Regions from separate parts of the Pseudomonas sp. NPDC089996 genome, predicted to be linked through region 3. Evidence: predicted binding sites of a transcription regulator. Region 3 holds the regulator's gene; each other region holds the start of a gene.

The links. Region 3 encodes FliA, which starts transcription of late flagellar genes. Its sites were predicted from a motif close to CTAAAGTTTNNNNNNNNNNNGCCGNTAA; they were not measured.
Positions count from the first base shown of each region.
Region 1: a site for FliA is predicted at 5,096-5,123, ahead of ACIPW4_RS23430 (methyl-accepting chemotaxis protein). Genes of this name have one in related genera too.
Region 2: a site for FliA is predicted at 6,093-6,120, ahead of ACIPW4_RS21465 (methyl-accepting chemotaxis protein). Genes of this name have one in related genera too.

Region 1 is NZ_JBIVGA010000016.1:79,932-89,923, reverse strand. Features, by position in the region: gene ACIPW4_RS23445 (type I secretion system permease/ATPase) at 1-1,212, shown strand, start outside; gene ACIPW4_RS23440 (HlyD family type I secretion periplasmic adaptor subunit) at 1,222-2,574, shown strand; gene ACIPW4_RS23435 (tRNA-uridine aminocarboxypropyltransferase) at 2,699-3,298, opposite strand; gene ACIPW4_RS23430 (methyl-accepting chemotaxis protein) at 3,461-5,026, opposite strand; gene ACIPW4_RS23425 (LysR family transcriptional regulator) at 5,160-6,053, opposite strand; gene speB (agmatinase) at 6,279-7,229, shown strand; gene ACIPW4_RS23415 (sodium:solute symporter) at 7,361-8,740, shown strand; gene ACIPW4_RS23410 (PA1414 family protein) at 8,905-9,033, opposite strand; gene ACIPW4_RS23405 (LysR substrate-binding domain-containing protein) at 9,158-9,992, opposite strand, start outside.
Region 2 is NZ_JBIVGA010000013.1:73,574-83,565, reverse strand. Features, by position in the region: gene ACIPW4_RS21495 (C39 family peptidase) at 1-167, opposite strand, end outside; gene ACIPW4_RS21490 (heme utilization protein) at 237-1,727, opposite strand; gene ACIPW4_RS21485 (adhesin) at 1,782-2,360, opposite strand; gene ACIPW4_RS21480 (hypothetical protein) at 2,362-2,793, opposite strand; gene ACIPW4_RS21475 (AAA family ATPase) at 3,092-3,643, opposite strand; gene pnuC (nicotinamide riboside transporter PnuC) at 3,640-4,206, opposite strand; gene ACIPW4_RS21465 (methyl-accepting chemotaxis protein) at 4,314-5,948, opposite strand; gene ACIPW4_RS21460 (undecaprenyl-diphosphate phosphatase) at 6,247-7,077, shown strand; gene ACIPW4_RS21455 (DUF1294 domain-containing protein) at 7,079-7,507, shown strand; gene ACIPW4_RS21450 (MmcQ/YjbR family DNA-binding protein) at 7,508-7,867, opposite strand; gene ACIPW4_RS21445 (LysR substrate-binding domain-containing protein) at 7,860-8,762, opposite strand; gene ACIPW4_RS21440 (FMN-dependent NADH-azoreductase) at 8,896-9,507, shown strand; gene ACIPW4_RS21435 (alpha/beta hydrolase family protein) at 9,639-9,992, shown strand, end outside.
Region 3 is NZ_JBIVGA010000008.1:224,055-234,046, forward strand. Features, by position in the region: gene ACIPW4_RS16420 (flagellar motor protein) at 1-612, opposite strand, end outside; gene ACIPW4_RS16425 (chemotaxis response regulator protein-glutamate methylesterase) at 612-1,742, opposite strand; gene ACIPW4_RS16430 (chemotaxis protein CheA) at 1,791-3,983, opposite strand; gene ACIPW4_RS16435 (protein phosphatase CheZ) at 3,996-4,784, opposite strand; gene ACIPW4_RS16440 (chemotaxis response regulator CheY) at 4,803-5,177, opposite strand; gene fliA (RNA polymerase sigma factor FliA) at 5,297-6,037, opposite strand; gene fleN (flagellar synthesis regulator FleN) at 6,034-6,867, opposite strand; gene flhF (flagellar biosynthesis protein FlhF) at 6,961-8,268, opposite strand; gene flhA (flagellar biosynthesis protein FlhA) at 8,280-9,992, opposite strand, start outside.

The sequences.
Region 1 (9,992 bases), on a different contig from region 3:
CTGGCGGTGGGCTTTGCGCTGATCATCCAGGCCCGCCTGCGCGACACCGTGCAGAAAAGCCTGAGCCTGGGTGCCGTGCGCCAGGCTCTGCTGATCGAAACCCTGGGCGGCCTGGAAACCCTCAAGGCCTGTGGCGCCGAAAGCGAGCGTCAGTACCAGTGGGAACACACCAACGCCGCCATGGCCCGCCTCGACGCCCACGCCCGCAACCTGTCGTCGCTGGCCAGCAACGGCACGCTGTTCATCCAGCAGTTCTGTGGCATGGCCACCATCGTTGCCGGGGTGTACAGCATCATTGCCGGCAACCTCAGCGTCGGTGCGCTGGTCGCCAGCTACATGCTCGGCAGCCGCGTGCTCGCCCCGCTCGGCCAGATCGCCGGGCTGATCACCCGCTACCAGCAAGCACAGCTGACCATGCGCAGTACCGACGCGCTGATGGCCCTGCCGCAGGAGCGCCAGCCCGACCAGCAGGCGCTGGAGCACACCACGCTCAAGGGCGGCCTGGCGCTGAGCCACGTCAGTTTCCGTTACCCCGGGCAGGTGAGCCCTGCCCTGCAGGATGTGCAACTGGCCATCGCCCCCGGGGAGCGCATCGGCATCATTGGCCGCAGCGGCTCGGGCAAGAGCACCCTGGGCCGCCTGCTGATGGGTTTCCATCACCCGGACGAAGGCCAGGTGCTGCTGGACAACCTCGACCTGCGTCAACTGGACATCACCGACCTGCGCAGCCAGATCGGCTACGTCGCCCACGACCTGCCACTGCTGGCCGGCAGCCTGCGCGACAACCTGACCCTGGGCGCGCGCCACATCAGCGATGCGCGCATGCTCGAGGTGGCCGAGCTGACCGGTGTCAGCGAGCTAGCCCGGCAACATCCGAACGGCTTCGACCGCCCGGTGGGCGAGCGTGGCCAGCTGCTCTCCGGCGGCCAGCGCCAGGCCGTGCTGCTGGCCCGTGCCCTGCTGCTGGAGCCACCGATCCTGATCCTCGACGAACCCACCAGCCACATGGACAACAGCAGCGAAGAGCAACTGCGCCAGCGCCTGCTGGGATGGGTGCCGGGCAAGACCGTGCTGCTGGTCACCCACCGCACCTCGATGCTCAGCCTGGTAGACCGCCTGGTGGTGCTGGACAACGGCAAGATCGTCGCCGACGGGCCGAAGGATGCGGTCGTCGATGCCCTGCGCAAGGGCCGTATCGGCTCGGCCCTGTAGGAGTTCAACATGCCTCTCACGCAAAACATCCGCAGCAGCCAGGGCACCGACAAACGGGCCGAACGCGACTACATGCCGGAACTGGCCGGTGCCACCCTGCAGGACTCGCCGCGCCTGTCGCGCCTGACCGTGTGGCTGGCCGCAGCGCTGCTGCTGGTGGCGCTGGCCTGGGCCAGCCTGGCGGTGCTCGACGAAGTGACCGTCGGTGAGGGCAAGGCCATCCCGTCGAGCAAGGTGCAGGTGGTGCAGAACCTGGAAGGCGGTATCGTCACCGAGATCTTCGTGCGCGAAGGCCAGATGGTCGAGAAAGGCGCCACCCTGCTGCGCCTGGACGACACCCGGTTCAAGTCCAACAAAGGTGAAAGCGAAGCCGACCGCTATGCCCTGACCGCCCAGGTCGAGCGCCTGTCGGCCGAAGCCGAAGGCCGCCCGTTCGTGCTTTCGGACGAAGTGCGCGCCAAGGCGCCTCAGGTCGCCGAAGACGAGCTAGCCCTCTACAGCTCGCGCCAGCGGCGCCTGGCCAGCGAAAAACAGACGCTCAACGAACAGTTGCGGCAGAAGAACCAGGAACTGGCCGAGTTCCGTTCCAAGGTCGAGCAGTACCGCTCGGCCGTGGCACTGCTGCAGCAGGAGACGGACATGTCGGCGCCGCTGGTGAGCAAAGGCGCCATTTCCCCGGTGGAGATCCTGCGCCTCAAGCAACGCACCGTGGAAGCCCGCGGCCAGCTCAACGCCACCAGCCTGGCCATCCCCCGTGCCGAGGCGGCGATCGCCGAGATCAAGAGCAAGATCGAAGAGTCCGACGCCGGGTTCCGCTCGGACGCTGCCAAGGAGCTCAACGACAAGCGCACCGAACTCTCCAAGATCACCGCCACCAGCATCGCCATCGACGACCGGGTCAACCGCACCACGGTGGTGTCACCGGTGCGCGGCATCATCAAGTTGCTCAAGGTCAACACCATCGGCGGCGTGGTGCAGCCGGGCAGCGACCTGGTGGAGATCGTGCCAATCGAGGACAACCTGCTGATCGAGGCCAAGGTGCGCCCGCAGGACGTGGCCTTCCTGCACCCAGGGCAACCGGCGATGGTCAAGTTCAGTGCCTATGACTACACCATCTACGGCGGGCTCAAGGCCAAGCTGGAGCTGATCAGCGCCGACACCGTCACCGATGACAAGGGCAATGCGTTTTACCTGATTCAGGTGCGGACCGAGAAGAACCACCTGGGCGGGGACAACAAGCCGTTGCTGATCATTCCGGGGATGGTGGCCACGGTGGATATCATTACCGGGCAGAAGAGTGTGCTGGATTATTTGCTCAAGCCGGTGCTCAAGGCACGGACTGAGGCGTTGCGGGAGAGGTGATTGGCTGGTGATTGAGTTGGCGCAGGCCGGTGTCCGCCACTACGCATTCGGCGCCTGTGAGATCGAGCGCCGCGCGGGCGGCGCTCGATCTCACAGGCGCTGAAAATGCCATGGCAGGCCTCTCTCAGCCCTCACCATGGTTCCGCTCGAACACATCAGCGCCCATGGCCCTGATCTGCCCCTCGATCAACGCCTCGAACGGCCGGAGCAACTCATCAAAACTGTCGGGTCGCTCCAGCACGTTCAACGCCTGCACCACCGCCTCGATGGTCGACAACGCCCCCGGCTCCGGCGCCTTGCGCAGACGGTAGCGTGATGGCGCCACCTGTGCCAGCGTCACCCTGGGCAGCGCCTCCAGCAACGGATTCAAGTACAGCAGCTTGCGCGCCTTGCGCCAGGTGCCGTCAGGCACGATCAACATGAACGGCCTGTCGTCCGTCTCGCCGTAAGCTGTCAGCGCTTGCGCCTGCTCGCCTGGGAACAGCAGCACGGGCCGATAGCCTGGGGTTGCCAGCAACTCGGCAAGATCAGTGAACACTTCGCCCACTCGCAGCTCGGCATTGACCAGGCCCAATGCGGCCAGGCGAGCAGTATTCAGGGCGTGGGTGGTTTCACTGGGGTGCTGCAGCAGGACCACGCGGGTGCGGCTGTCGAGGCTGGGAATCAGTGGGCAGAGGCAATGGTCGAGCGGGCGCTGGCAGCGTTCGCAGCGGGGTCTGGGCATGGGGGTCTCCGTTGGTAGACGGATTTTGCCACAGGCCGGAATTTTGGGCCCGCTTTGCGGGCCATCGCCGGCAAGCGCGGCTCCCACAGGGTGGCCTGCACAGACCTTTTCTGGTGGGAGCCGCGCTTGCCGGCGATGGGCTGCAAAGCAGCCCCTTGGGGCTCAGCGGTTGAACCGCTCTGCCAGGCTATGCAGGTACTCGGCCATGCGCTCCAGGTCCTGGCTGATCTCGGCCCCCTGCTTGGCCTGCCCTGCGCTCTGGTCGCACAGCTGGGCAATCCTCACGATCTGCTGGTTGATGTCCTCGGCCACAAAACTCTGTTGTTCCGATGCCGTGGCCATCTGCTGGCTCATGCCGGTAATGCGGCTGACCGCCTGGGCAATCCCGGCCAGCGCCGCCTGCACCGCCTCGACACTCTGCACACTGTCCCGCGAAATCTGCTCACCTCGGCTGGCGCTGCTCACCGCCCGCTCGGCTCCGGCACGCAGTGAAGCGATGATCTGGTGGATCTCGTCAGTGGAAGAGCGCGTGCGCTGGGCCAGCGAACGCACCTCGTCGGCGACTACGGCAAAGCCCCTGCCCTGCTCGCCCGCCCGGGCCGCCTCGATCGCCGCGTTGAGCGCCAGCAGGTTGGTCTGCTCGGCAATCGAGGTGATCACATCCACCACGCTGCCGATCGACTGGGTCTGTTCGGCCAGGGCGTTGACCGCCTGGCCGATATCGCTGACCGCCTCGCTCATGCTGCCCATGGCCTTCAGGCTCTGCTGAGCCAGCTCGCTGCCGTGCTGGGCCAGCTGGTCGGCATCACCGGCAGCGTGGGCGGTGCTCTGCACATTGTGCGTCACCTCCTGGATAGTCGCCGCCATCTGCGCGATGGCCGTGGCCGACTGGTCGGTCTCGCTGCGTTGCCGATCGAGCATCTGCGCCTGGGCATCGGACAGGTCGGCCGATTGCGCAGCGCGCGACTTCACCCCGACGCCGGCATCCACCAGGCGGGTGAGCGCGGTTTGCAGCCGCGCCTCTTCGCTGATGATGGCCAGGTCGAGCTGCCCCTGCAGGCCAGGGTTGTCACTGTAGGTCAGGGCTACCAGTGGGCTGGTGAACGCCTTGGGGTGTTCGTCGAGGGTACGCCGGATCCCCCGGTCCTGCCGTTGTTCGATCAAGAACCAGGCCACGAGCAAGCTGGCCATCAACAGGCCCAACGCCGCGTAAGGTGGCAACCAGAGGTAACCGGCAGCCGACAGCACACCGGCACCGATCAATGGCCAACCATGGCCCAGTCCTTGACCCAGGCGTGCGGCCCAGGGCACCGGTGACTTGCCGTCCCGCAGCCGTGCGTAAAGCGCTTCAGCGCGGCGAATCTGCTCGCGGGTCGGTACCGAACGCACCGACTCGTAACCGCTGATTCGGCCATTCTCGTAGATCGCCGTGACGTAGGCGCTGACCCAGTAATAATCACCGTTCTTGGCGCGGTTCTTGACCACACCCATCCAGGGTTTACCTTGCTTGAGCGTTTCCCACATGTGCCCGAACACCGCCGGTGGCATGTCAGGGTGACGCACCAGGTTGTGCGGCTGGCCGACCAGCTCGTCGTAGGTGAACCCGCTGATCGCCACGAAGGCGTCGTTGCAGTAGGTGATACGGCTGTTGAGATCCGTGGTGGAAATGAGGCGCTGATCACCGGAAAAGGTTCTTTCATGCTCAGTGACGGGCAAGTTCATGCGCATCTTGAACGGTCCTTCGAAGATGGGATAAGGGGAGCAGCGCAACTAAATATCTAGCAGAGCGTGGAAGAGTTAGCGGCCAGGTTGGTGATTAATTTAGAGCGACCCGTCGGATTGTCAGACAATTTAAAACCCACTAACCGACATACAACTGGCTCTTGAGCAGGTCCCGGAATGTTTGTATGAGGGGCTCACGGCTCCGCCCCCTGCGGATGATCAGCGAAAATGGCGCCTGATAGCCGAAAGTAGCTGGCGATAGCACCCGCAAGTCCCCCTTGTCGGCCCACGCCTGGGCATAGTGTTCGGGCAAGTAGCCGATGTAGGCGCCGGAAAGGATCAGGATCAGCTGTGCTTCCATGCTCTCGACCGTCGCCGCGCTGTGCTTGAAGCCATGCCGGGCCAGCTCGGCCTGGCTCCAGTAACCGCGCCCGACCATCCGCTGCTGGGTCACCACCTGCTCTGGTATGCGCCTTTCGGCGAACAGCGGGTGCCGGCTGCTGCAATACAACCAGTGCTGCTCGCGGTACAGCGGCTGATAAAGCAGGCCACTCATGCGCGAGGAGAACGCGCCGATGGCCAGGTCCAGGCGATTGTCCTGCACGCCCAGCTGCAGTTCGTAAGGGCTGGATACCGACAGGTGCAGGTGCACGGCGGGGTGTTCCTGGCTGTAGGCGCCGATCACTTCGGCCAGGGGCAGCGCGCGATCGCCTACGGTGGAGTCGATCACGCCGAGGTTGAGAGTGCCGCGCAGCTCGCCTTTGAGCGCCGCTGCGTACTGTTCGAACCCATCCAGCTCGGCCAGCAGGCGCAGCGTCTCCTGGTGGAACAGCTCGCCCTTGCTGGTCAGGCTGAAACCACCACGGCCGCGGTGGCACAAGACGATACCCAAGGCGCCTTCGAGCTGGCTCATGTAGGTGCTGATGGCCGAAGTCGACAGGTTGAGCTCACGCTGGGCGTTGGCGAAGCCCTGGTGGCGCACCACGCTGACGAAGATGCGCAGCAGTTTCAGGTCGGGCAAGGTCGAGGCCATGGTGCAACGGTTCCGCTGGGGTGTTGGCGCGCAGTCTAACCGCTCCTGCAGGCTTTAGTTCAGAAAATCCTGAAGTAAGTATTTGCCGGTAGCGATTTTTCCAGCGCACTACCTTGAGCAGACTTGGCCGAAATGACCCTGCCCGCCGGCATATCCAGATTTCAAAGGCGTGCGGCGGCACAGGTTCGAACAAACAAAACAATCGACCGACTGATGAGGCCCACCGTGGACAAAGTTCTCCATCAACCACTGGGCGGCAACGAAATGCCGCGTTTCGGCGGCATCGCCACCATGCTCCGTCTCCCCCACCTGCAAAGTGCCCAAGGCCTGGACGCCGCGTTCATCGGCGTGCCGCTGGACATCGGCACCTCGCTGCGCTCCGGCACCCGTTTCGGCCCGCGGCAGATCCGCGCCGAATCGGTGATGATCCGCCCCTACAACATGGCCACCGGTGCCGCCCCGTTCGACTCGCTGTCGGTGGCCGACATCGGTGACGTGGCGATCAACACCTTCAACCTGCTCGACGCCGTGCGCATCATCGAAGAAGCCTACGACGAGATCGTCGAGCACAATGTCATCCCGATGACCCTGGGTGGCGACCACACCATCACCTTGCCGATCCTGCGTGCCCTGCACAAGAAGCACGGCAAGATCGGCCTGGTGCACATCGATGCCCACGCCGACGTCAACGACCACATGTTCGGCGAGAAGATCGCCCACGGCACCACCTTCCGCCGGGCCGTGGAAGAAGGCCTGCTCGATTGTGACCGCGTAGTGCAGATCGGCCTGCGCGCCCAAGGCTATACCGCCGACGACTTCAACTGGAGCCGCCGCCAGGGCTTCCGTGTGGTGCAGGCCGAAGAGTGCTGGCACAAGTCGCTGGAACCGCTGATGGCCGAAGTGCGTGAAAAGGTCGGCGGCGGCCCGGTATACCTGTCGTTCGACATCGACGGCATCGACCCGGCCTGGGCCCCAGGCACCGGTACTCCGGAAATTGGCGGCTTGACCACCATCCAGGCGATGGAGATCATTCGCGGCTGCCACGGCCTGGACCTGATCGGCTGTGACCTGGTCGAAGTCTCCCCGCCTTACGACACCACCGGCAACACCTCGCTGCTCGGCGCCAACCTGCTGTTCGAGATGCTCTGCGTGCTGCCGGGCGTCGTGCGTCGCTGACATCGTTTTACCCCGGCAGGAGCCATGAGGGAGGGCCACTGAGGCCCGCCAACACAAGACAAGACCGCCGGGCGCCGTGAAACGCCTGCGCGGTCGATCTCGCCATAATAAAGATAATCGGGAGACCCCCAATGGCCTTGGACATCATTGTTGTAATGATCTATACCGCCGGCATGCTCGGGCTGGGCTGGTATGGCATGCGGCGCGCGAAAACCCAGGAAGACTACCTGGTGGCCGGGCGCAACCTCGGCCCGACCCTGTACATGGGTACCATGGCCACCACCGTGCTCGGCGGCGCCTCCACCGTCGGCACCGTACGCCTGGGCTACGTCCACGGCATCTCCGGTTTCTGGCTGTGCGCAGCCCTGGGCCTGGGCATCATCGCCCTCAACCTGTTCCTCGCCAAACCGCTGCTGCGCCTGAAGATCTACACCGTCACCCAGGTGCTGGAGCGCCGTTACAACCCCATGGCCCGCCAGGCCAGCGCAGCCATCATGCTGGCCTATGCACTGATGATCGGCGTGACTTCGACCCTGGCCATGGCCACCGTGCTGCAAGTGCTGCTCGACCTGCCGTTCTGGGCGTCGCTGCTGCTCGGCGGTGGTGTGGTGGTGGTGTATTCGACCATCGGCGGCATGTGGTCGCTGACCCTCACCGACATCGTCCAGTTCGTGATCAAGACCGTTGGCCTGATGTTCATTCTGCTGCCGGTTTGCCTGTACAAGGCCGGTGGCTGGGACACCCTGGTGGCCAAGCTGCCGGCGGCCAGCTTCAGCTGGACCACCATCGGCTGGGACACCATCATCACCTACTTCCTGATCTACTTCTTCGGCATCCTGATCGGCCAGGACATCTGGCAGCGGGTGTTCACCGCCCGTGACGAGAAGGTCTGCCAGCGCGCCGGCACCACCGCCGGTGTGTACTGCGTGCTGTACGGCCTGGCGTGCGCCCTGATCGGCATGTCCGCGCATGTATTGATGCCGGACCTGGCCAATCCGAACAATGCCTTTGCCGAGATGATCAAAGGCCAGTTGCCCGAAGGCATCCGTGGCCTGCTGATGGCGGCGGCATTGGCAGCCATGATGTCGACTGCCAGTGCCGGCCTGCTGGCAGCCTCGACCACCCTGACCGAAGACCTGCTGCCCAAACTGCGTGGCGGCAAGGCGTCGAGCCTGGGCGTCAGCCGCCTGTTCACCCTGCTCACCGGCCTGGTGGTGCTGGGTATCGCCCTGGCGGTGAACGATGTGATCAACGCCCTGACCCTGGCTTACAACCTGCTGGTCGGCGGCATGCTGATCCCGCTGATCGGTGCGATCTTCTGGAAGCGTGCGACCACCGCAGGCGCCATTGCCAGCATGTCGCTGGGCTTTGCCACCGCACTGTTCTTCATGTTCAAGGACGGGCTGGATGCCAACACGCCGATCTACTACAGCCTGGCGGTCGGCCTGGTGAGCTTCGTGCTGGTGAGCGTGCTGTCGCGCAAGCCGGTGGGTGAAGTGAAAATGGCCTGATTTTCCAGCCTGTACTGGCCTCTTCGCGGGTGAACCCGCTCCCACAGGTACTCCACCGCCTTCAAGGTCTGTGTAATACCCGCGAAGAGGCCGGTGCAGTCAATGCAACTGCAGCGGAAACAACAAGGCCGCGGCATCTGAACGATGCTGCGGCCTTTTGCATTTCAGCGACGGCGCGGCTGGCGCTTGCGCTGCTCTTCATCAGTCGGGATCGGCACCGGCTGCAAGGGTGGTGGAATCAGCCCCAAAGCGACGGCCAGGTCGTGGAGCCAGTTGAACATTTGGTTTTTCATAGTGCCCCCTTGACGGGTCAGCCTCACGGCAATTCAATCCTGCGATGTTTCATACAGATCATAGCCCGATGTCCTATCTTACGCATGCTCTTGTTCCTACAGATATGGGCTAGTTTGACGCGGATCAAGCGGAAACGGCGCATTCCGACGACTGGCTAATCGTTTCGCCTTGTTGCAAGTCGATCCAGGCCTGCAAATTCGCCCCGCACATGCCCTGGCGCCACATCAACCAGGTCTCTGCGTGATCGAAGGGCGGCTGCAGGCGATGAGCGTGAACCCGATCGCGCCCGGGCAGGCTGTCCAGCATCGATTGCGCCATCAAGGCCACCCCCGCCCCGGCGATCACGCAGGCCAGCATGCTCTGGTACGACTCGATTTCCATCACCCGCCCCATCGGCGTGTGGTCATGGGCGTACCAGGCTTCCAGACGCATTCTGTAGGAACAGCCCTGGCGGAAGGTGAACACCGCCTTGCCCGCCACGTCCCTGGCGCTGCGCACCGCCGGGTGCTCGGGGCTGGTGATCATCACCAGCACTTCATCACACAGTGGCACGCCATCCAGCCCGGCCAGGCTCGGCGGGCCGTCCACCAGCGCCGCATCCAGGCGATGGCTGAGCAGGCCTTCAAGCAGGTCGCCGCTCGGTGCCGCCTGGACCTGCAGGTTCACTGTCGGGTACTGCTGGTGGTAGCGCGCCAGCAGCGCTGGCAAGTGGATGGCGGCGGTGCTGTACATGGTACCCAGCACGAAATCACCCGCCGGCTGGCCGCCCTGCACTGCCGCCACGGCTTCATCGCGCAGCGCCGACAGGCGGTTGGCGTAATCCAGCAATACCTTGCCGGCGGGCGACAGCTGAAGGCGCTGGCGTTCCCGCAGGAACAGTTCCACCCCCAGTTGCTCCTCGAGCTGGCGCAGGCGCGTCGACAGGTTCGACGGCACCCGGTGCAGGCGCTCGGCGGCG
Region 2 (9,992 bases), on a different contig from region 3:
CAGCTGAAATCGGTCTTCTGTTGAACCAGGTCGGCAAACTTGCGTTCGCGTATGCTCTGGATCGGTTTGTAGATCACCGCACCACCCGGCAGCACGGACAACGGCATCTGGGATGCTTCGCCAAGACTGGCGATGCACAGCAGAAATGCCAAGGCGATCATGCGCATGTTCGACGCCCCCTGCCTTCTTCTTGTTGGAAAGAGGCTCCCCGAAGGGAGCCTCCACAGCGCAGCGTGTTACATCGAGGTATTGGAGATGGCCAGCGAGTTGCTCTGCTGGTTGCCCACACCGGCCGCCACGTTCACGCCCAGGTTGCCGCTGCCACCGTTCACCGAACCACTCAGGGTGGCGGTGTTGGTCACAGGGTTGGCCCAGCCGGTCGGGGTCAGCACTTGGAACGACACGGTGTTGCTCAGCGCGTACTCGCTAGACTCGCTGAAGCTCTTCGAGATGCTGTCCGACGATTCCGATGCTTTCTCGCCGGCCTTGTCGTACGCCGAAGCACTGGCTTTTTCCCAGTCCGACGCATTGGCTTTCTCGTAGGAAGTATCGCGAGCCTTGTCGTAGGACGAGTCGCGGCTACGGTCATACGAAGAGTCATAGGCTCTGTCAAAGGACGAGCTGAGCGACTTGTCGAACGACGAGTTGCTGGACGAGTCATGCGACTTGTCGACCGATGCATCCAGCGATGCACTGAGTGATGCGTCGAAGTCGTTGCTGCGCGAGCGGGTGAAGTTGCCGAAGGTCTGCGAGGACGATGCGCTGCCATTGGCGCTGGCATCGAGCGATGCGCTAACCGTGGTGTTGGAGGTAGAGCTGTGGTCACGGCTGGCAGAGCCGTTTGCAGCCCAGTCGTTGGAGCCACTGGCGGTCATGCTGTTGCTGCCGCTGGCGGTGCTGCTGTTGGAGCCGCTGGCGGTCATGCTGGTAGAGCCACTGGAGCTGCTGCTCTTCGACCCGCTGGCGCTGGCACTCTGGCTTCCCGACGCGCTGTAGCTGGAGCTGGAGCTCTTGTCGACACTGGCATCGAACGCGCCGCTACGAGAGGACGATCCGCTCGAAGAGGTGGTGAAGGTCAGCGTGTCGACAGTGTAGGTGCGGTCGGCAGAGTTGTTCACCTCCAGCCCAGGGCCACTCTGGTTGGCCGAGGCAGTGGCGGTTGAGTTACCGATTGCTGCGGCGTTGTTGGCGATGGCCATGCTGTTTTTCTGCTGGTTGAGATCGCCGCCAGCGATGTTGATGCCCAGGTTGCCGCTGCTGCCTTCAGCCGAACCGCTCATGACGGCAGAGCTTTGGGTCGACCAGTTGTTGACCTTGTTGTTGTTGCTGCGCTGAGTGATCTCGGCGGTCGCATTCGAGGTGCCGAAAACGAAGCTGTTGTCGATGGCTGCGTTGTCGGACGAGGTGTTGGCGATAGCCGAAGCGTTGGCTTGCTGGTTGCCGTTACCGGCCGCCACGTTGACACCCACGTTACCACTGGCACCGGCGCCCGAGCTGCTCATCTCGGCTTCGTTGATGGTGCCTTGGTTGCGGATCGTATTACCGGTGCTTCTCTGGCCGTCATTTGCATTGGCCGTGGCATCGGTCATCACCGCACGAGCCGGTGGCGTGTGGTTATTGTTGTTGTGGCCATTGCCACGACGGTCGTTCTGATCAGCCTGTGCAGCAACAGCCATGACCGCAGCAATTGCGAAAACCAGAGGCTTGATTGCCATCGAAGGTTTCATGGTGTTTCTCCGTTCTTTAGGTTAAGTGTTGTTCTTACCTTTTACCTGTCAGGGTCAGTTCGCGACCCGTACGCTCAGGGTGTTTGCCGTCTGGTTGCCCACCCCGGCGCTCTGATTCAGCTGGATGACCCCGCGGCTACCGGTGAATGCCTGGTCACCGGTGGTGACCTGGCGATAGCCGGGTGAGGTATCAGATGGATCGGAGCTGTTGATCAGCGCCACGTTTTGCTGCAGCAGGACGCTGTCATCGATGCTTTGCGGTTGAGTACTGATGCTGATGCGCAGGGCATTGGCCTGCTGGGTTGCGGCCCCGGCGCTCTGGTTGACGCCCAGTGCACCACTGCCCTGGCTGAAGGCATTGCCCTGAATGCTGGCGCTGGCGCCCATGTTGGGGTCGACGATGGCCTGCTGGCGTTGGCGGATCTGCGTGGTCGCGGCGGCCTCGTGGCCCGTGGCGAGTGCCCGGGCGTTGGCCTGTTGCTGCAGATCGCCAGCGGCCTGGTTGACGGTGAAGTTGCCTTGATACCGGGCGCCGGAGTTGTCGATGCTGGCGTCATTGATGACCGGGACCGGGGACTGCGCCAGCGCCGATGCGCTGCTCAACATGGCCAGGACTAACAGCGTCTGCCTCATGTCATTTGCCTCCAGTGAGGATCTGCAACGGGGCAAGTCCGCGCTGGACGCTGGTGTTGACCATGTTGGCAATGCCGCTGCCCGAGCCTGTGCCGCGCCCGGCCGCCTGGTTGGCCAACTGCGTCTGGTTGCCGATCTGGCCGCCAAGGTTGTTGGTCTGCTGAGTAATCAGCGTTGAAATCCCCGTGCCGCTGGTGATGCTGGCGAAGTCGCCATCACTCAGCTCGTTGGTTTGCTTGATCACGTACGCCGAGGGGTTGGCGTTGGCGGTGGTGGGATTGGGGTCGGGCGCCAGGGGCGCGCGAATGGCCATGCGCGGTTGCACATCGCGGGTGATGATGATGATGCCGTTGTCGGCCATTGCGGGCAGGGTCGAGCCCAAGGCACAACCGACCAGCAGCAGGCGAACAATGCCCTTATCCAGTTTCCCCATGACGGCTGCTCCTTTTGCAAGCGCTGGTCTTGTTCAGCGTTGCGAAGGTGCAGAGCGAAAGTCGTGCCGCTTTTTAATTATCCTTTGAAATCAATGGCTTGAGCGCATTCCCTGATCTGGCTGTGAATTTGTTGTATCAGGGCTGAGACAAATTTTCCGCAACACCGGGTTTGGCCCAGCATTTGCGTTACTCGAACGGCGGTTTCGCAGACTGTTTCATCACCTTGACACCGCCCCTGAAAAGGGCGTGCAACCCCGTAGATACAGGGAGTTGGCGTCAGTGGGGTGTGTCACCTGATTAACACTCGGTTGGGCAGAGCGGGGGTTTGTCGTTCAACAGGCGCTGTACGGCTCGCAAGGCCGCTGCGCTGCGCTGCGGCCAGTCACCTTCGATGATCTGCAGCGGTTGCCCATGGTATTCCAGCCACCGGCGGCTGTGGTCGAAGAACCTCTGGCGGTCGGCGAGGTCTGGCTGGCTGCGCTGGCCATCGGCGACCCAGCCCACACCTTGCGGGCTGAGCAGCAGGTGCAGGTCGTAACGTCGGGCAAGCAACGCCTGTTCCAGCCAGGGCGGGCAATCGTCGAACAGGGCGCGGCTCCACAGCATGTTGCTGAGCAGGTGGGTGTCGAGGATCAGCAGCTCAGGTGCCTGCTGGCGGGCCTGGTCTTCCCAGGCCAGCTGGCCACGGGCGATGGCGGGAACATCGGCATAGCAGGTATCGCGGCCTTGCTGGTCGATGAAGTGGCGCACGTATTCGGCCACCACGATACCGCCGAAATGAGCCTGGATTTCACCGCTGAGCCAGCTTTTGCCACTGGACTCGGGGCCGCAAAGCACCAGGACCTTCATGCGTGCACCAAGGCTGGGTCACGGCGCCATTCCAGCCAGCCGCGTACCGCGATCAGGGTCAGTACGACAAAGAAACCGGCAGTGAAATACAGCTGCTGGTGCAGGTACTGGCCGACATAGACCACATCCACCACGATCCACAGTGGCCAGCACTGCACGCGTTTCTGCGCCATCCACAGCTGCGCGACCAGGCTGAAACCGGTCAGCGTCGCATCCAGCCAGGGCAGGGCGGCGTCGGTCCAGCCGGCCATCGCCGCACCAAGTGCCACGCTCAGCAGCAGCCCGGCCGCCAAGCCGCCGAACAGCGCCCGGGTTGGCAGGTGCGATACCTGGCGGGCATCCTCGACGCGGCCCGGGCGCTTCCATTGCCACCAGCCGTACAGTTGCAACACGGCGTAGGCCAGTTGCAGCAGCATGCCCGAGTAAAGCTTCACCTCGTAGAACAGCCAGCCATAGATAAGCACCATGACCAGCCCGATCGGCCAGCACCAGGCGTTCTGTTTGACGGTGAGCCACACGGCGGTGACGCCGAGCACGGCGGCGATGAGTTCGAGGCCGGACATCGGCGATCCTTGGTTGGCAAAGGGCGGCGATTGTAGCTTGTGCGGGGCGGGAGGTGTAGCGCGCAACCAGCACCAGCCCGTTCGCCGGGCCGGTGATCACGCCCGGTTCAGACCCGGAACTGGCGCAATAGCTGTTCCAGCTCCTCGCTCAGTTGCCCCAGCGCCAAGCCGGCATCACTGGACCGACGCGCGGCGTCGGCGGTCTGCTGCGACAGGCCGGCGGTGTCCAGCACATTGCGGTTGATCTCCTCGACCACATGCGACTGCTGCAAGGTGGCACTGGCGATCGAGGCGTTGAGGGCGGTGAGTTTGTGCAGCGCCTGGCTGATGGCATCCAGGCTGGAGCCGGCCTCACGGGCTTGCTGCACGGTCTGGCGCGAGGCCTCACTGCTGGTGTCGATGGCTTTGACGGCCGCGTCGGACTGGCCTTGCAGGTGCTCGATCATGGTGTGAATTTCGGCCGTCGATTGCGCAGTGCGTTGCGCCAGCAGGCGCACCTCATCGGCGACCACGGCAAAGCCGCGGCCTTGTTCGCCAGCGCGAGCGGCTTCAATGGCGGCGTTGAGGGCGAGCAGGTTGGTCTGCTCGGCGATGGCGCGAATCACTTCCAGCACTCCGCCGATCTTCGTGCTGTGCCCGGCCAGGTCACGGATCACCTGCACGGCCTGCTCGATGGTCGCCGAGAGGCGGTCGATCTGCTGCAAACTGCCGTGGATCGCCTGTTGACCGTGCGCCACCTGCTGCTGCGCAGCGCGCATCTCGTCGGCGGCCTGTTCGGCCGTCTTGGCCACATCCTGCACGGCATAGGTGACTTCGTTGACTGCCGTCGCCACCTGGTCCATCTGCATCGACTGCCGGGCGCTGTGCTGCTGTGCGGCGCCTGCACTGTCCCCGACGTGCCCGGCCGACTGCGCCAAGTCGTGGGCAGCGCCCTGAAGCTGGCCCACCACCCCCTGCAGCTTGCCGTTGAACTGGTTGAAGTGCTGGCCCAGGTGGGTGATCTCGTCGCGGCCATGGGTGTCCAGGCGCCGGGACAGGTCGCTTTCGCCGCTGGCGATGTTGCCCATGGCCTGTACTGCCTCCTGCAGAGGGCGGGCAATGCTGCGGGCGATGAGCATGACCACCAGGGCCATCAGCACGGCGATGGCAAGGCCCAGCAGTGAGGCATCACGCAACTGGCGGGCGAATTCGGCCTGTACATCGTCGACGTAGACGCCGGAGCCGATGATCCAGCCCCAGGGTTTGAACAGCTGGATATAGGAGGTCTTGGCCACCGGCTCGCTGGCGCCTGGCTTGGGCCAGCGGTAATCGACGGGGCCGGCGCCCTGGCTGCGGGCGAGGGCGACCATCTCGTTGAACACGGCGAAGCCGTCCGGGTCACGAATGGCAGAGAGATCCTGGCCGTCGAGCTTGGGGTTGGCCGGATGCATGATCATCTTCGGCCCCAGGTCGTTGATCCAGAAATAGTCGTTCTGGTCGTAACGCAGTGCTTTCACCACTTGCAGGGCCTGTTGCTGGGCCGCGTCACGGCTGAGTGTGCCGGCGGCTTCCAGGCCCTGGTAGTAGGCCAGCACGCCTGCGGCGGTCTGCACGACGTGGCGGGTCTTTTCCGCCTTGGCCTGGTACAGGTCGCCATGGATCTGGCGCAGCATCAGCAGGCCGAGCGCCACCAGCATGCCCAGCGCAACCACCAGAATCAGCCACAGACGTCGGCTGATCGACATCGACCGTAATGCCTTCATTGAATCCACTCCCGCATTGTTCTTTTTATTCAGGTGCATCCAAGCATGGTTTGGCAGCGGCAGGCACTCGACTAATGGCTAAGTGCTAGTTAATGGCTACTCTGACACCGGGCGCACAAGCCTTTACCGTGCCGCTTTGATAGGATTTCGGCCGTGCAAGATGAAACCTTTAGCCAGGCTGAACTTTTCCACTGGCGTCGGTCCCAGAAGTCGCTGTAAAAAGGCCGCGCCGCGTGCGGCAATCAAAGCAAACCAAGAATAAGGGGCCTGCAATCAGCAGTGGCCCATCGGGGGAATAATGGATTTTTGGACTGCCTTTCAGGCAATCATCTTGGGTGTGGTCGAGGGGCTCACGGAGTTTCTGCCGATTTCAAGTACCGGTCACCAGATCATCGTCGCCGACCTGATCGGCTTTGGTGGCGAGCGGGCCATGGCGTTCAACATCATCATCCAGCTGGCGGCGATCCTGGCGGTGGTGTGGGAGTTTCGCAGCAAGATCCTCGAGGTGGTGTTCGGCCTGGCCAGCCAGCCGAAGGCGCGGCACTTTACCGCTAACCTGCTGCTGGCGTTCATGCCGGCGGTGGTGTTGGGCGTGCTGTTTGCCGACATGATCCATGAATACCTGTTCAACCCGATCACCGTGGCGACAGCGCTGGTCATTGGCGGCGTGATCATGCTGTGGGCTGAACGCCGCCAGCACACCGTGGCGGTCGACCATGTCGACGACATGCGCTGGACCCACGCCTTGAAGATTGGATTCGTGCAGTGCCTTGCGATGATCCCGGGTACCTCGCGCTCCGGCTCCACCATCATCGGCGGCCTGCTGTTTGGCTTGTCGCGCAAGGCCGCCACCGAGTTTTCGTTCTTCCTGGCGATGCCGACCATGGTCGGCGCGGCGGTGTATTCGGGTTACAAGTACCGCCACCTGTTCGAGCCGAGCGACCTGCCGGTGTTCGCCATCGGCTTCGTGACCTCGTTCATCTTCGCGATGATCGCTGTGCGGGCGTTGCTGAAGTTCATCGCCAACCACAGCTACGCGACCTTTGCCTGGTACCGCATCGTGTTCGGTCTGCTGATCCTGGCGACCTGGCAGTTTGGCTGGGTCGACTGGTCGACGGCGCACAGCTGACATGGCACGGGTACAGAACACTGCGCCACGCGGCGCCGAACGCACGGCAGGCGTGCGCAATGCGCGCCTGAAACTGTTGCTGCTGGGTGTGCTGTGCCTGCTGCCGGGGCTTGGCGCGACGCAGATGGGCTGGAGCGGGCAGAGCTGGGTACCGCTGGCGATGTACCCCTTGGTCAGCCTGATCAGCCTGCTGCTGTACTGGCAAGACAAGCGCCAGGCCCAGGGCGACGCCTGGCGCACGCCAGAAAAGGTGCTGCATGCCAGCGAGTTGCTGGGGGGCTGGCCCGGTGCACTGGTCGCGCAGCAACTGCTGCGGCACAAGACACGCAAGCTGTCCTACCAGCTGGTGTGCTGGGGCATCGTGCTGCTGCATCAGGTGTTCTGGCTCGACTACCTGTTTCTCGGCAGCCGCTTCCTGCCCTTCGACTGATCAGCTCAGCAGGCCTGCCTGCAGCCGTTTCGGCAGCCGCCGCACCACCAGCTGGTGCGAGCGCTGCAGCAGGTCGCACAGTTCATCCCGGCCCATGGGGTAGGGCGGTGCCATGCTGATCCACCTGGCACGTGCCAGATAAGGCGCGGGCCGCACGCCAGGGCGGTCGCAATAGCCTAGAAACAGCTCATCGGCGACCTTGAACGACAACCCCGCCCCAGCCAGGTCGAGCACTGCGAACATCTTGTTGCCGGCCACGGAAAACACCCGGATGCCGCCCCATTTGAAGTCTTCCCGCGCGCCCGGCAGGCTCAGGCAGAACGCCGCCACCTGTTCCTCGGTCATTTTCTGCCTAGACATACCGTTCCCCACACGCTTCGAATGACGCCGCCAGGTGGTCTATCCATGCCCGCACGGCCGGCAACAAGCCACGTCGATGAGGGTAGACCGCTTGCAGGTAGCCGCCAGGCAATGACCAGTCCGGCAGCAGCTTCACCAACTCGCCGCGTGCCAGTTCCTCTTCGCAGAACATGCTGGGCAGGGCGGTAAAGCCCAGCCCGGCGCGCACTGCGGCGTTGCGCACGACGAAATCGTCAATGGCCAGGCGTGGCTCCAGGGCGACTTCCTGCTCACGGCCATTGGGCCCGAGCAAGCGAAAATGCACCAGTCGGTCGGCTTCGGCGGCGCCCAGCACCGGCAACGTACCCAGCTCGGATGGCTCGCGGATATGGTCGGCAAAACCCGGGGCTGCCACCAGCTGCATCTGTGCCTGGCGCAGTCGGCGGGTTACCAGTGCCGGGTCTTCGTCGCCCAGGTCGCGCACCCGCAAGGCGACGTCGATGCCTTCGGAAATCAGGTCGACACGGCGGTTCAGCAGGACCATGTCCAACTGCACCTGCGGGTACTGTTCGAGGAAACGGCTGATCACCGCCGGCAGAAACGCATGGGCCAGCGCTACCGGGCATGACACGCGCAGACGCCCGCGCGGCTCGCTGCTCATGCTCGCCACCACTTCGTCGGCGGCCTCGGCCTCCAACAGCATGGCCTGGCAATGGTGCAGGTAGCGCTCGCCGACGGCGGTGAGCTTGAGCTGGCGCGTCGTGCGCTGCAGCAGGCGGGTGCCCAGGCGCTCTTCCAGTTCGGCAATACGGCGCGAAAGGCGCGACTTGGGGATACCTAACTGGCGCCCGGCCGCAGCAAAGCCGCCGGCTTCGACCACCTGAGCAAAATAGAAAAGATCATTGAGGTCTTGCATTGGCCTGTCTCACTGTTCTACCTGTGGGACAAACTAACGCATTTTTACAGACTTTTCAGCCATTCGGCATCCCGGTAGGATTCTCTCCATCGTGATCGCCCACCGCCGCGGTCTTCATTCACAGGAGAGTCCCATGAAACTGTTGCATATCGATTCGAGCATCCTGGGCGACAATTCCGCCTCCCGCCAACTCAGCCGCGAAGTGGTCGAAGCCTGGAAAGCCGCTGACGCGAGCATCGAAGTGGTCTACCGTGACTTGGCGGCCGACGCCATCGCGCACTTCTCGTCCGCCACCTTGGTGGCTGCTGGCACCCCGGAAGAAGCCCGTGACGCCGCCCAGGCCTTCGAGGCCAAGCTGAGCGCCGAAACACTGGAAGAATTCCTCGCCGCCGACGCCGTGGTGATTGGCGCGCCGATGTACAACTTCAGCGTGCCGACCCAGCTCAAGGCCTGGATCGACCGCGTTGCCGTAGCCGGCAAGACCTTCCGTTACACCGAAGCCGGACCGGAAGGCCTGTGCGGCGGCAAGAAAGTGGTGCTGGTCTCCACCGCCGGTGGCTTGCATGCTGGTCAGCCTACCGGTGTCGGCCATGAGGACTTCCTCAAAGTGTTCCTCGGCTTCATCGGCATCACCGACCTGGAAGTGGTCCGCGCCCACGGCCTGGCCTATGGCCCGGAACACCGTACCCAGGCCATCGATGCCGCCCAGGCGCAGATTGCCAACGAGCTGTTCGCCGCAGCCTGATCGCCTGGCGACAAAGAAACCGGCGGGCGCCCCGTGCACCCGCCGGTTTTTTCATTCATTTTTCATGTGCCGGTGGTAAGGCCGGTTCTATGCTGAAGCTATCCTGATGCCTGCTATGCGATAGCTGACCGATGAACACTCCCCGCTGTTTGCTGGCATTGCTGCTCGGTGGGCTGCTGGCCCATGCCGAGGCTGCGCCCTGGGTTGCCGGGTTGCACCATATGATCCTCGACGACCCGGTCGATGCCAGGCCGATGCAGGCGCTGGCGTTCTATCCATCCCATGGCACACCGCGCAATATCCGCCTCGACGGTTACCCCATCGACGTCGCCGAGGAAGCGCCGGTAGCGCTCGGCCAGTTCCCGCTGCTGGTCCTCTCCCACGGCAACACCGGCAGCCCGCTGGCACTTCATTACCTGGCCACTTCACTGGCCCGCCGGGGCTTCGTGGTGGTGGCGGTGGTGCACCCGGGCGACAACGCCCGT
Region 3 (9,992 bases):
GGCGATCGGCAGCAGGATCAGGTTGGCACTGGCCACGCCGTAAATGGTGGCGACGAAGGCCACGGCAATGCCGTTGCCCAGTTGCGAGGGGTCGGCCAGGTTGCCCATGACGTGGATCAGGCCCATGACTGCGCCGATGATACCGATGGTCGGGGCGTAGCCGCCCATGCTTTCGAACACTTTGGCGGCCTGGATATCGCGGCTTTCCTGGGTCAGGAAGTCGACTTCGAGGATGCTGCGGATCGATTCCGGCTCCGCCCCATCGACCAGCAATTGCAAGCCCTTGCGTGCGTACGGGTCAGGTTCGGCATCGGCCACGCCCTCCAGGCCCAGCAGGCCTTCCTTGCGCGCCACCAGGCTCCAGTTGACCACCCGGTCGATACCGCCGGCCAGGTCGACCCGTGGCGGGAAGAAGATCCAGCGCAGGATCTGCAGCGCGCGCTTGAAGGCCGACAACGGCGACTGCAGCAAGGCCGCCGCCAGGGTGCCGCCGAGCACGATCAGGCCGGCCGGGCCATTGATCAAGGCACCGACGTGGCCGCCCTCGAGGAAATTGCCGCCAACGATGGCGACGAATGCGAGGATCAGGCCAATCAGGCTAAGTACATCCATCAGACACAAGCCTCGACCAGGTGTTTGCCGATTTCATCCAGGCTGTACACCGCGTCGGCCAGGTTGGCTTTGACGATGGCCATGGGCATGCCGTAGATCACACAGCTGGCCTCATCCTGGGCCCACACGGTACTGCCGCCCTGCTTGAGCAGGCGCGCGCCTTCACGGCCATCGGCGCCCATGCCGGTGAGCACCACCGACAGCACCTTGTCTCCGTAGGACTTGGCCGCCGAGCCGAACGTGATATCGACGCACGGCTTGTAGTTCAGGCGCTCGTCGCCAGGCAGGATCTTCACCGTGCCACGGCCGTCGATCATCATCTGCTTGCCGCCAGGGGCCAGCAGCGCCAGGCCCGGGCGCAGCAGGTCGCCGTCCTCGGCCTCCTTGACGCTGATCTTGCACAGCTTGTCGAGGCGCTCGGCAAAGGCTTTGGTGAAGGCCGCCGGCATGTGCTGGATCAGCACGATCGGCGCCGGGAAGTTCGCCGGCAACTGGGTCAGCACCCGCTGCAGGGCCACCGGGCCGCCCGTGGAGGTACCGATGGCCACCAGTTTGTATGGCTTGCGCTTGGGTGCCGGGGCATGCGCTGCACCCGGCGCCGGTGCCGCCGCACGGGCGGGTGCGGCACTGCGCAGCGGCGCTGGGCTGGCCAGGCTGCTGGTGGGTGCCTGGCTGCTGACCGGTGCCGGTGCCGCGACGGGTGCGTGGCTGGCGTAACTGCCAAAACGGCGGTTGCTGCGCGAGAGGGTATGCACCTTTTCGCACAGCAGCTGCTTGACCTTCTCCGGGTTGCGCGAGATGTCTTCAAAGTTCTTCGGCAGGTAATCCACCGCACCGGCATCCAGCGCATCGAGGGTGACGCGAGCGCCTTCGTGGGTCAGCGAAGAGAACATCAGCACGGGCGTCGGGCAGCGTTGCATGATGTGCCGCACGGCGGTGATGCCATCCATCATGGGCATTTCGTAGTCCATGGTGATGACATCGGGCTTGAGCGCCAGTGCCTGGTCGATCGCTTCCCTGCCATTGGTCGCGGTGCCAACCACCTGGATCGTCGGGTCCGCCGAGAGGATTTCCGAAACGCGGCGGCGGAAGAAACCGGAATCATCCACCACCAGGACCTTGACTGCCATAAACACTCCATATAGGCGGCGCAACCCGCCAGGGTGCGCCGCCGAAAATCAGATACGCCGTGCCGCGTAACGCTTGAGCATGCTCGGCACGTCGAGAATCAGCGCGATGCGGCCGTCACCGGTGATGGTGGCACCCGACATGCCCGGCGTGCCCTGCAGCATCTTGCCCAGCGGCTTGATCACCACCTCTTCCTGGCCCACCAGCTGGTCGACCACGAAGCCGATACGCTGGGTACCGACCGACAGGATCACCACATGACCCTCGCGCTGCTCTTCGTGCACCTGGCCCTGAACCAGCCAGCGCTTGAGGTAGAACAGCGGCAGCGCCTTGTCGCGCACGATCACCACTTCCTGGCCATCGACCACGTTGGTGCGCGACAGGTCGAGGTGGAAGATCTCGTTGACGTTGACCAGCGGGAAGGCGAACGCCTGGTTGCCCAGCATCACCATCAGGGTCGGCATGATCGCCAGGGTCAACGGCACCTTGATGACGATCTTCGAACCCTGGCCCTTGGCCGAGAAGATGTTGATCGAGCCGTTGAGCTGGGAGATCTTGGTTTTCACCACGTCCATGCCGACACCGCGGCCGGACACATCGGAAATCTCGGTCTTGGTCGAGAAGCCCGGGGCGAAGATCAGGTTGTAGCAGTCCGATTCGCTCAGGCGATCGGCAGCGTCCTTGTCCATCAGGCCCTTTTCCACGGCCTTGGCGCGCAGGATGCTCGGGTCCATGCCCTTGCCGTCGTCGGAGATCGACAGCAGGATGTGGTCACCTTCCTGTTCAGCCGAGAGCACCACGCGGCCGGTGCGGGCCTTGCCGGCCGCTTCACGCTCGTCCGGCATCTCGACACCGTGGTCGACGGCGTTGCGCACCAGGTGCACCAGCGGGTCGGCCAGGGCCTCGACGAGGTTCTTGTCGAGGTCGGTCTCTTCACCGACCAGCTCCAGGTTGATCTCTTTCTTCAGCTGGCGAGCCAGGTCGCGGACCAGGCGCGGGAAGCGGCCGAAGACCTTCTTGATCGGCTGCATGCGGGTCTTCATCACCGCGGTCTGCAAGTCGGCGGTGACCACGTCGAGGTTGGACACGGCCTTGGACATGGCCTCGTCGCCACTGTTCAGGCCCAGTCGCACCAGGCGGTTACGCACCAGCACCAGCTCGCCGACCATGTTCATGATCTCGTCCAGGCGCGCGGTGTCGACACGCACGGTGGTTTCCGCTTCGCTGGCTGGCTTTTCCGCGGCCGGGGCCGGGGTGCGGGCTGGCGCGGCAGGCTTGGCAGCGGCAGGCGCAGCGGCCGCAGGCCGGGCGACCGGTTTGCTTTCAACCGGGGCCGCCACGGCGACAGGCGCCTGGGCCACGGCGGTTTCGCCGGCAAACTTGCCCTTGCCGTGCAGCTGGTCGAGCAACGCTTCGAACTCGTGCTCGGTGATCTCGTCACTGCTGGCAGGCACGACGGCGCTTTGCACCGCAGCCGCTGCAACTGGCAAGGCATCGGCCTGGAATGTGCCCTTGCCATGCAACTGGTCGAGCAACGACTCGAATTCTTCGTCGGTGATCTCATCGCTCACGGGCGCACTGGCGGTGACCACCGGTTCGGCGACGGCCACCTCGGGCGAGAACTGGCCCTTGCCATGCAGCTGGTCGAGCAGCGATTCGAATTCGGCGTCGGTGATGTCGTCACCCGAACCGCTCAGGGTCTCGCCCTGCATCTGCTGTTCGGCGGCAGCCGCTTCGGCTTTGACCGCATCGAGCGAATCGAGCAGTTGCTCGAACTCGGTGTCGGTGATGTCCGCTTCGCTGGCCACAGGCTCAGGCGCAGCTTCGACGAGCGATACAGCGGTGTCGGCGCTGGCAGGTTCCGCCAGGCGCGACAACGCCGCCAGCAGCTCCGGAGTGGCCGGAGTCACTTCACTGCGCTCACGCACCTGGCCGAACATGCTGTTGACCGTATCCAGTGCTTCGAGCACCACGTCCATCAGTTCCGCGTCGACCCGGCGCTCACCTTTGCGCAGGATGTCGAACACGTTCTCGGCGATATGGCAGCACTCCACCAGCTCGTTCAGCTGAAGGAAGCCGGCGCCCCCTTTTACAGTGTGGAAACCGCGAAAGATCGCATTGAGCAGGTCGGCATCGTCGGGCCGGCTTTCCAGCTCGACCAGTTGCTCGGACAGTTGCTCAAGAATTTCGCCGGCTTCTACCAGGAAATCCTGAAGGATTTCTTCATCGGCGCCGAAGCTCATTAAACGTGCTCCTTAAAAACCCAGGCTGGACAGCAGATCGTCGACGTCGTCCTGACCGGACACAACGTCTTCACGCTTATCGGCATGAATCTGCGGACCTTCACCCCGAGTCGGATGTTTTTCTTGATCTTTTTCAGCGCGCAGCTGCTGGTGGTCATGTTCGATACCGGCAAAGCGGTCGACCTGACTGGCCATCAGCACGAGCTTGAGCAGGTTGCTTTCCACTTCGGTCACCAGCGCAGTCACGCGCTTGATCACCTGGCCGGTCAGGTCCTGATAGTCCTGGGCCAGCAGAATGTCGTTGAGGTGGCCGGCGACCTTGCGGTTGCCCTCGGCGCTGTGCGTCAGGAAACTGTCGACGCGCCTGACCAGCTCGCGGAACTCCGGCGCGGCGACTTCGCGGCGCATGAAGCGCTGCCAATCGACGCTCAAGCCTTGCGCCTCGGCTGCCAGGTCGTTGAGCACCGGGGTGCTCTCCTCCACCAGGTCCATGGTGCGGTTGGCGGCACCTTCGGTGAGCTTGACCACGTAGGACAGGCGTTCGGTGGCGTCGGTGATCTGCGAGACTTCCTCGGCCTGCGGCATGCGCGGGTCGATCTGGAAGCTGACGATCGCGCTGTGCAGCTCACGGGTGAGCTTGCCGACTTCCTGATACAGGCCACGGTCGCGGGTCTGGTTCAGCTGATGGATCAGCTGCACGGCATCGCCGAAGCGCCCCTTCTCAAGGCTCTCGACCAGTTCCTGCGCGTGCTTCTTGAGGGTCGATTCGAACTCCCCCAAGGACGTGTTTGATGACTCCATGGCGCCCCCTGACGTGACTCAGCCGTTGACGCGTTCGAAGATCTTCTCGATCTTTTCTTTGAGCACCTGGGCGGTGAACGGCTTGACCACGTAACCATTGACGCCGGCCTGGGCCGCTTCGATGATCTGGTCGCGCTTGGCTTCGGCAGTCACCATCAGCACCGGCATGGTTTTCAGGCGATCGTGGGCACGGACCTTGCGCAGCAGGTCGATACCGGACATGCCTGGCATGTTCCAGTCGGTCACCAGGAAGTCGTAATGGCCGCTTTCGAGCATCGGCAGCGCGGTGGTGCCGTCGTCGGCCTCATCGGTGTTGGTGAAGCCCAGGTCACGCAACAGGTTCTTGATGATCCGCCGCATCGTCGAAAAGTCGTCAACGATGAGGATTTTCATGTCTTTGTTCAAGTAGACCTCCAAGCAGTCTCAAACGCGCCCGGCCCCCGGGCGCGCGTTAATTCAATTCGGTACAACATGGAAAACGAACGTGGAAAACGACTGCAACGACCCCGGGCTCAACGCGCCCGCCATTCCCCCAGGCGGCTGCGCAGGCGCGCGGCACACTGGCTGTGCAACTGGCTGACACGCGATTCGCTGACTCCCAGCACCTCACCGATTTCCTTGAGGTTCAGCTCTTCGTCGTAGTACAGCGCCAACACCAGCCGCTCACGCTCCGGCAGGTTGGCGATCGCATCGGTCAGCGCAGCCTGGAAGCGCTCGTCTTCCAGATCGCGCGACGGCTCGACCTGGCCACTGGCACCGTCCTCGTGCAGCCCTTCGTGCTCGCCGTCCTGCAACAGGTCGTCGAAACTGAACAGGCGGCTACCCAGGGTATCGTTCAAGATCCCGTAGTAATCATCGAGACTCAACTGGAGTTCGGCAGCAACTTCATGATCTTTAGCGTCGCGGCCAGTTCTTGCTTCAACGGCGCGCATCGCATCGCTGACCATGCGCGTATTGCGGTGCACCGAACGCGGTGCCCAATCGCCCTTGCGGACCTCATCGAGCATGGCCCCGCGGATGCGGATACCGGCGTAGGTTTCAAAGCTGGCGCCCTTGCTGGCGTCGTACTTGTTGGCCACTTCCAGCAGCCCGATCATGCCGGCCTGGATCAGGTCCTCGACCTGAACGTTGGCGGGCAGGCGTGCCAACAGGTGATAGGCGATGCGCTTGACCAGCGGCGCATAGCGTTCCACCAGCTCGTACTGGGCGTCCTTCGACGCCTTGCTGTACATCTTGAAACCGCTCGCGTTCATAACACGGGCCCTGCGCTGGTGGGTTGCACCAGGCGCTCGACGAAGAACTCAAGGTGCCCGCGCGGGTTGGCGGGCAGCGGCCAGCTGTCGACTTTCTGCGCGATGGCCTTGAAGGCCAGGGCGCACTTGGAGCGCGGGAAGGCTTCGTACACGGCGCGCTGCTTCTGCACCGCCTTGCGCACGCACTCGTCGTACGGCACGGCGCCAACGTACTGCAAGGCGACGTCGAGGAAGCGGTCGGTGACCTTGGTCAGCTTGGCGAACAGGTTGCGCCCTTCCTGCGGGCTCTGCGCCATGTTGGCCAGCACGCGGAAACGGTTCATGCCGTAGTCGCGGTTGAGCAGCTTGATCAGCGCGTAGGCGTCGGTGATCGAGGTCGGCTCGTCGCACACCACCAGCAGCACTTCCTGGGCAGCGCGAACGAAGCTGACCACCGAGTCACCAATACCGGCAGCGGTGTCGATCACCAGCACGTCGAGGTTGTCGCCGATCTCGCTGAAGGCCTGGATCAGGCCGGCATGCTGGGCCGGAGCCAGGTGCACCATGCTCTGGGTACCGGAGGCGGCCGGGACGATGCGCACACCACCAGGCCCCTGCAACAGCACGTCGCGCAGCTCGCAGCGGCCCTCGATGACATCGGCCAGGGTGCGTTTCGGGGTGAGGCCCAGCAGGACGTCGACATTGGCCAGGCCCAGGTCGGCGTCCAGCAGCATCACCCGGCGGCCGAGTTCGGCCAGCGCCAGGGACAGGTTCACTGAAACGTTAGTCTTGCCGACGCCACCTTTGCCACCGGTGACGGCGATCACCTGTACGGGATGCATGCTACCCATGTTCGTTGTTTACCTTGTCTCGCTTGGACCCAAGCCACACGCGGAGCATTACTGCCAGCCCCGGAATGTAGGTACTTTGCATACGCTTCATCCTCAACCCGCGCGCCGCGGGTTGTGGTAGAGATCAGCGAACATGTCGGCCATTGCCTCTTCGCTGGGCTCGTCCTGCAACTGCACGTTGACCGCGCGGGTCACCAGTTGGTGCGGGCGCGGCAGGTGCAGGTCGTCAGGAATGCGCGGGCCGTCGGTGAGGTAGGCCACGGGCAGTTCATGACTGATGGCCAGGCTCAGCACATCGCCGAGGCTCGCCGTTTCATCGAGTTTGGTCAGGATGCAACCGGCCAGGCCGCAGCGTTTGTAGCTGTGGTAGGCAGCGGTCAGCACCTGCTTCTGGCTGGTGGTGGCCAGCACCAGGTAGTTCTTCGCGGCGATGCCACGCCCGGCCAGGGTTTCCAGCTGCATGCGCAGAGCCGGGTCGCTGGCCTGCAGGCCGGCAGTGTCGATCAGCACCACGCGCTTGCGCAGCAGCGGTTCCAGCGCCGCCGCCAGTGATTGGCCCGGGTCGACGTAGGTCACCGGCACGTTGAGGATGCGGCCCAAAGTCTTGAGCTGCTCCTGGGCACCGATGCGGAAGCTGTCCATGCTCACCAGGGCCAGGTTCTGCGGGCCGTACTTGAGCACATAGCGCGCCGCGAGCTTTGCCAGGGTGGTGGTCTTGCCCATGCCGGCCGGGCCGACCACGGCGATCACACCGCCCTCTTCGATCGGTTCGACCTGCGGCACTTCGATCATCCGCGCCAGGTGCGCCAGCAACATGCGCCAGGCCTGGCGCGGCTCTTCGATTTCACTGGTGAGGTCAAGCAGTTGCCGGGCAATCGGGCCGGACAGGCCAATACGCTGCAGGCGGCGCCAAAGGTTGGCCTGGGCCGGCTTGCTGCCTTGCAGCTGGTTCCAGGCCAGCGAGCCGAGCTGCACTTCGAGCAGCTCGCGCAGGCCCGACAGCTCCGAGCGCATGGCATCGAACAGGCGCGGGTCGACCGGCGCTGCAGCAGGCGCAGCCGGTGCGGCCGGCACATCGACATGCGGCTCGATCAATGGCTCGGCAGCGGTCAGCGACTGGCCGGCGAACAATTGGCGGTTGCCCTCGCTGGCCTCGGCGCGGTTGTCCAGCTCGGCCTGGGCAGTGGCGATGCGCGACTGGGTCTTGCGCAGCTCTTCTTCCAGCTCGGCATTGGGCACGCGCGGGGCCAGCGCGGACAGCTTGTAGTCCAGCGCGGCGGTCAGTTCGACGCCACCGGCGATGCGGCGGTTGCCGATGATGGCGGCATCGGAGCCCAGCTCATCACGGACCAGCTTCATGGCCTGACGCATATCGGCGGCGAAAAAACGCTTGACTTGCATAACCCACTACCTCAGCCGTTGGGGCCCACTGTGGCAACGATGGTGACTTGCTTGTTATCCGGTATTTCCTGATACGCCAGAACATGCAAATTCGGTACAGCCAGGCGGCCGAAGCGCGACAACATGGCACGGATCGGGCCAGCGACCAGGAGAATGGCCGGCTGGCCTTGCATTTCCTGGCGCTGGCAGGCGTCGATCAGCGAACGCTGCAGCTTTTCGGCCATGCTCGGCTCAAGAAGAACACCGTCTTCCTGACCTTGCCCGGCCCTTTGCAAACTATTGAGCAAGATCTGTTCCAACCTTGGCTCAAGGGTGATCACAGGCAGCTCCGGCTCAACGCCGACAATGCTTTGCACGATGGCGCGACACAATCCGACTCGCACCGCCGCCACCAGCGCGGCGGTATCTTGACTCTTGCTGGCGTTGTTGGCGATGGCCTCGGCGATACTGCGGATGTCACGCACCGGCACTTGCTCGGACAACAATGCCTGCAGGACCTTGAGCAGCCCCGACAAGGAAATGACACCAGGCACCAGCTCTTCTGCAAGTTTAGGCGATGCCTTGGACAATACCTGCAACAGCTGCTGAACCTCTTCATGGCCGATCAGCTCATGGCAGTGCTTCTGCAGTATCTGGTTGAGATGGGTGGCAACCACGGTACTGGCGTCGACCACCGTATACCCCAGCGACTGCGCCTGAGCGCGCTGGGCGACGTCGATCCACACCGCCTCCAGGCCGAATGCCGGGTCGCGCGCAGCGATACCGTTGAGGATGCCGAACACCTGGCCCGGGTTGATCGCAAGCTCGCGGTCCGGGTAGATATCGGCCTCGGCGAGGATCACCCCCATCAGCGTCAGGCGATAGGCGCTGGGCTGCAGGTCAAGGTTGTCGCGGATATGCACGGTCGGCATGAGGAAGCCCAGGTCCTGGGACAGCTTCTTGCGCACCCCCTTGATCCGCGCCAGCAACTGGCCACCCTGGTTGCGATCGACCAGCGGAATGAGCCGGTAGCCGACCTCCAGGCCGATCATGTCGATCGGCGTGACGTCGTCCCAGCCCAGCTCCTTGGTCTCCATCGCGCGCTGCGGCGACGGCAGCAGGTCCTGCTGGCGCTGCACCTCCTTCTGCGCATCGACCTTGGCCTTCTGCTGCTTCTTCCACACCAGGTACGCGCCGCCCCCGGCCAGCAGGCCGAGGCTGATGAAGGCAAAGTGCGGCATGCCCGGCACCAGGCCCATGACGATCATCAGCGCCGCAGACACACCCAGCGCCTTGGGCGAGTCGAACATCTGTCGGTTGATCAGCTTGCCCATGTCCTCGGAGCCCGAGGCACGGGTGACCATGATCGCGGCGGCGGTGGACAGCAGCAGTGATGGCAATTGCGCCACCAAACCGTCACCGATGGTCAGCAGTGCGTAGACCTTGCCCGCATCGGCAAACGACATATTGTGTTGCAGCATGCCGATCAGCATGCCGCCGATGAGGTTGATGAAGAGGATCAGCAGGCCGGCGATGGCGTCACCGCGGACGAACTTGCTGGCACCGTCCATCGAACCATAGAACTCGGCCTCCTGGGCCACCTCGGCGCGGCGTGCCTTGGCCTGGGCCTGGTCGATCAGGCCAGCGTTGAGGTCGGCGTCGATGGCCATTTGCTTGCCGGGCATGGCGTCGAGGGTGAAGCGCGCGCTCACTTCGGAAATGCGCCCGGCACCTTTGGTCACCAC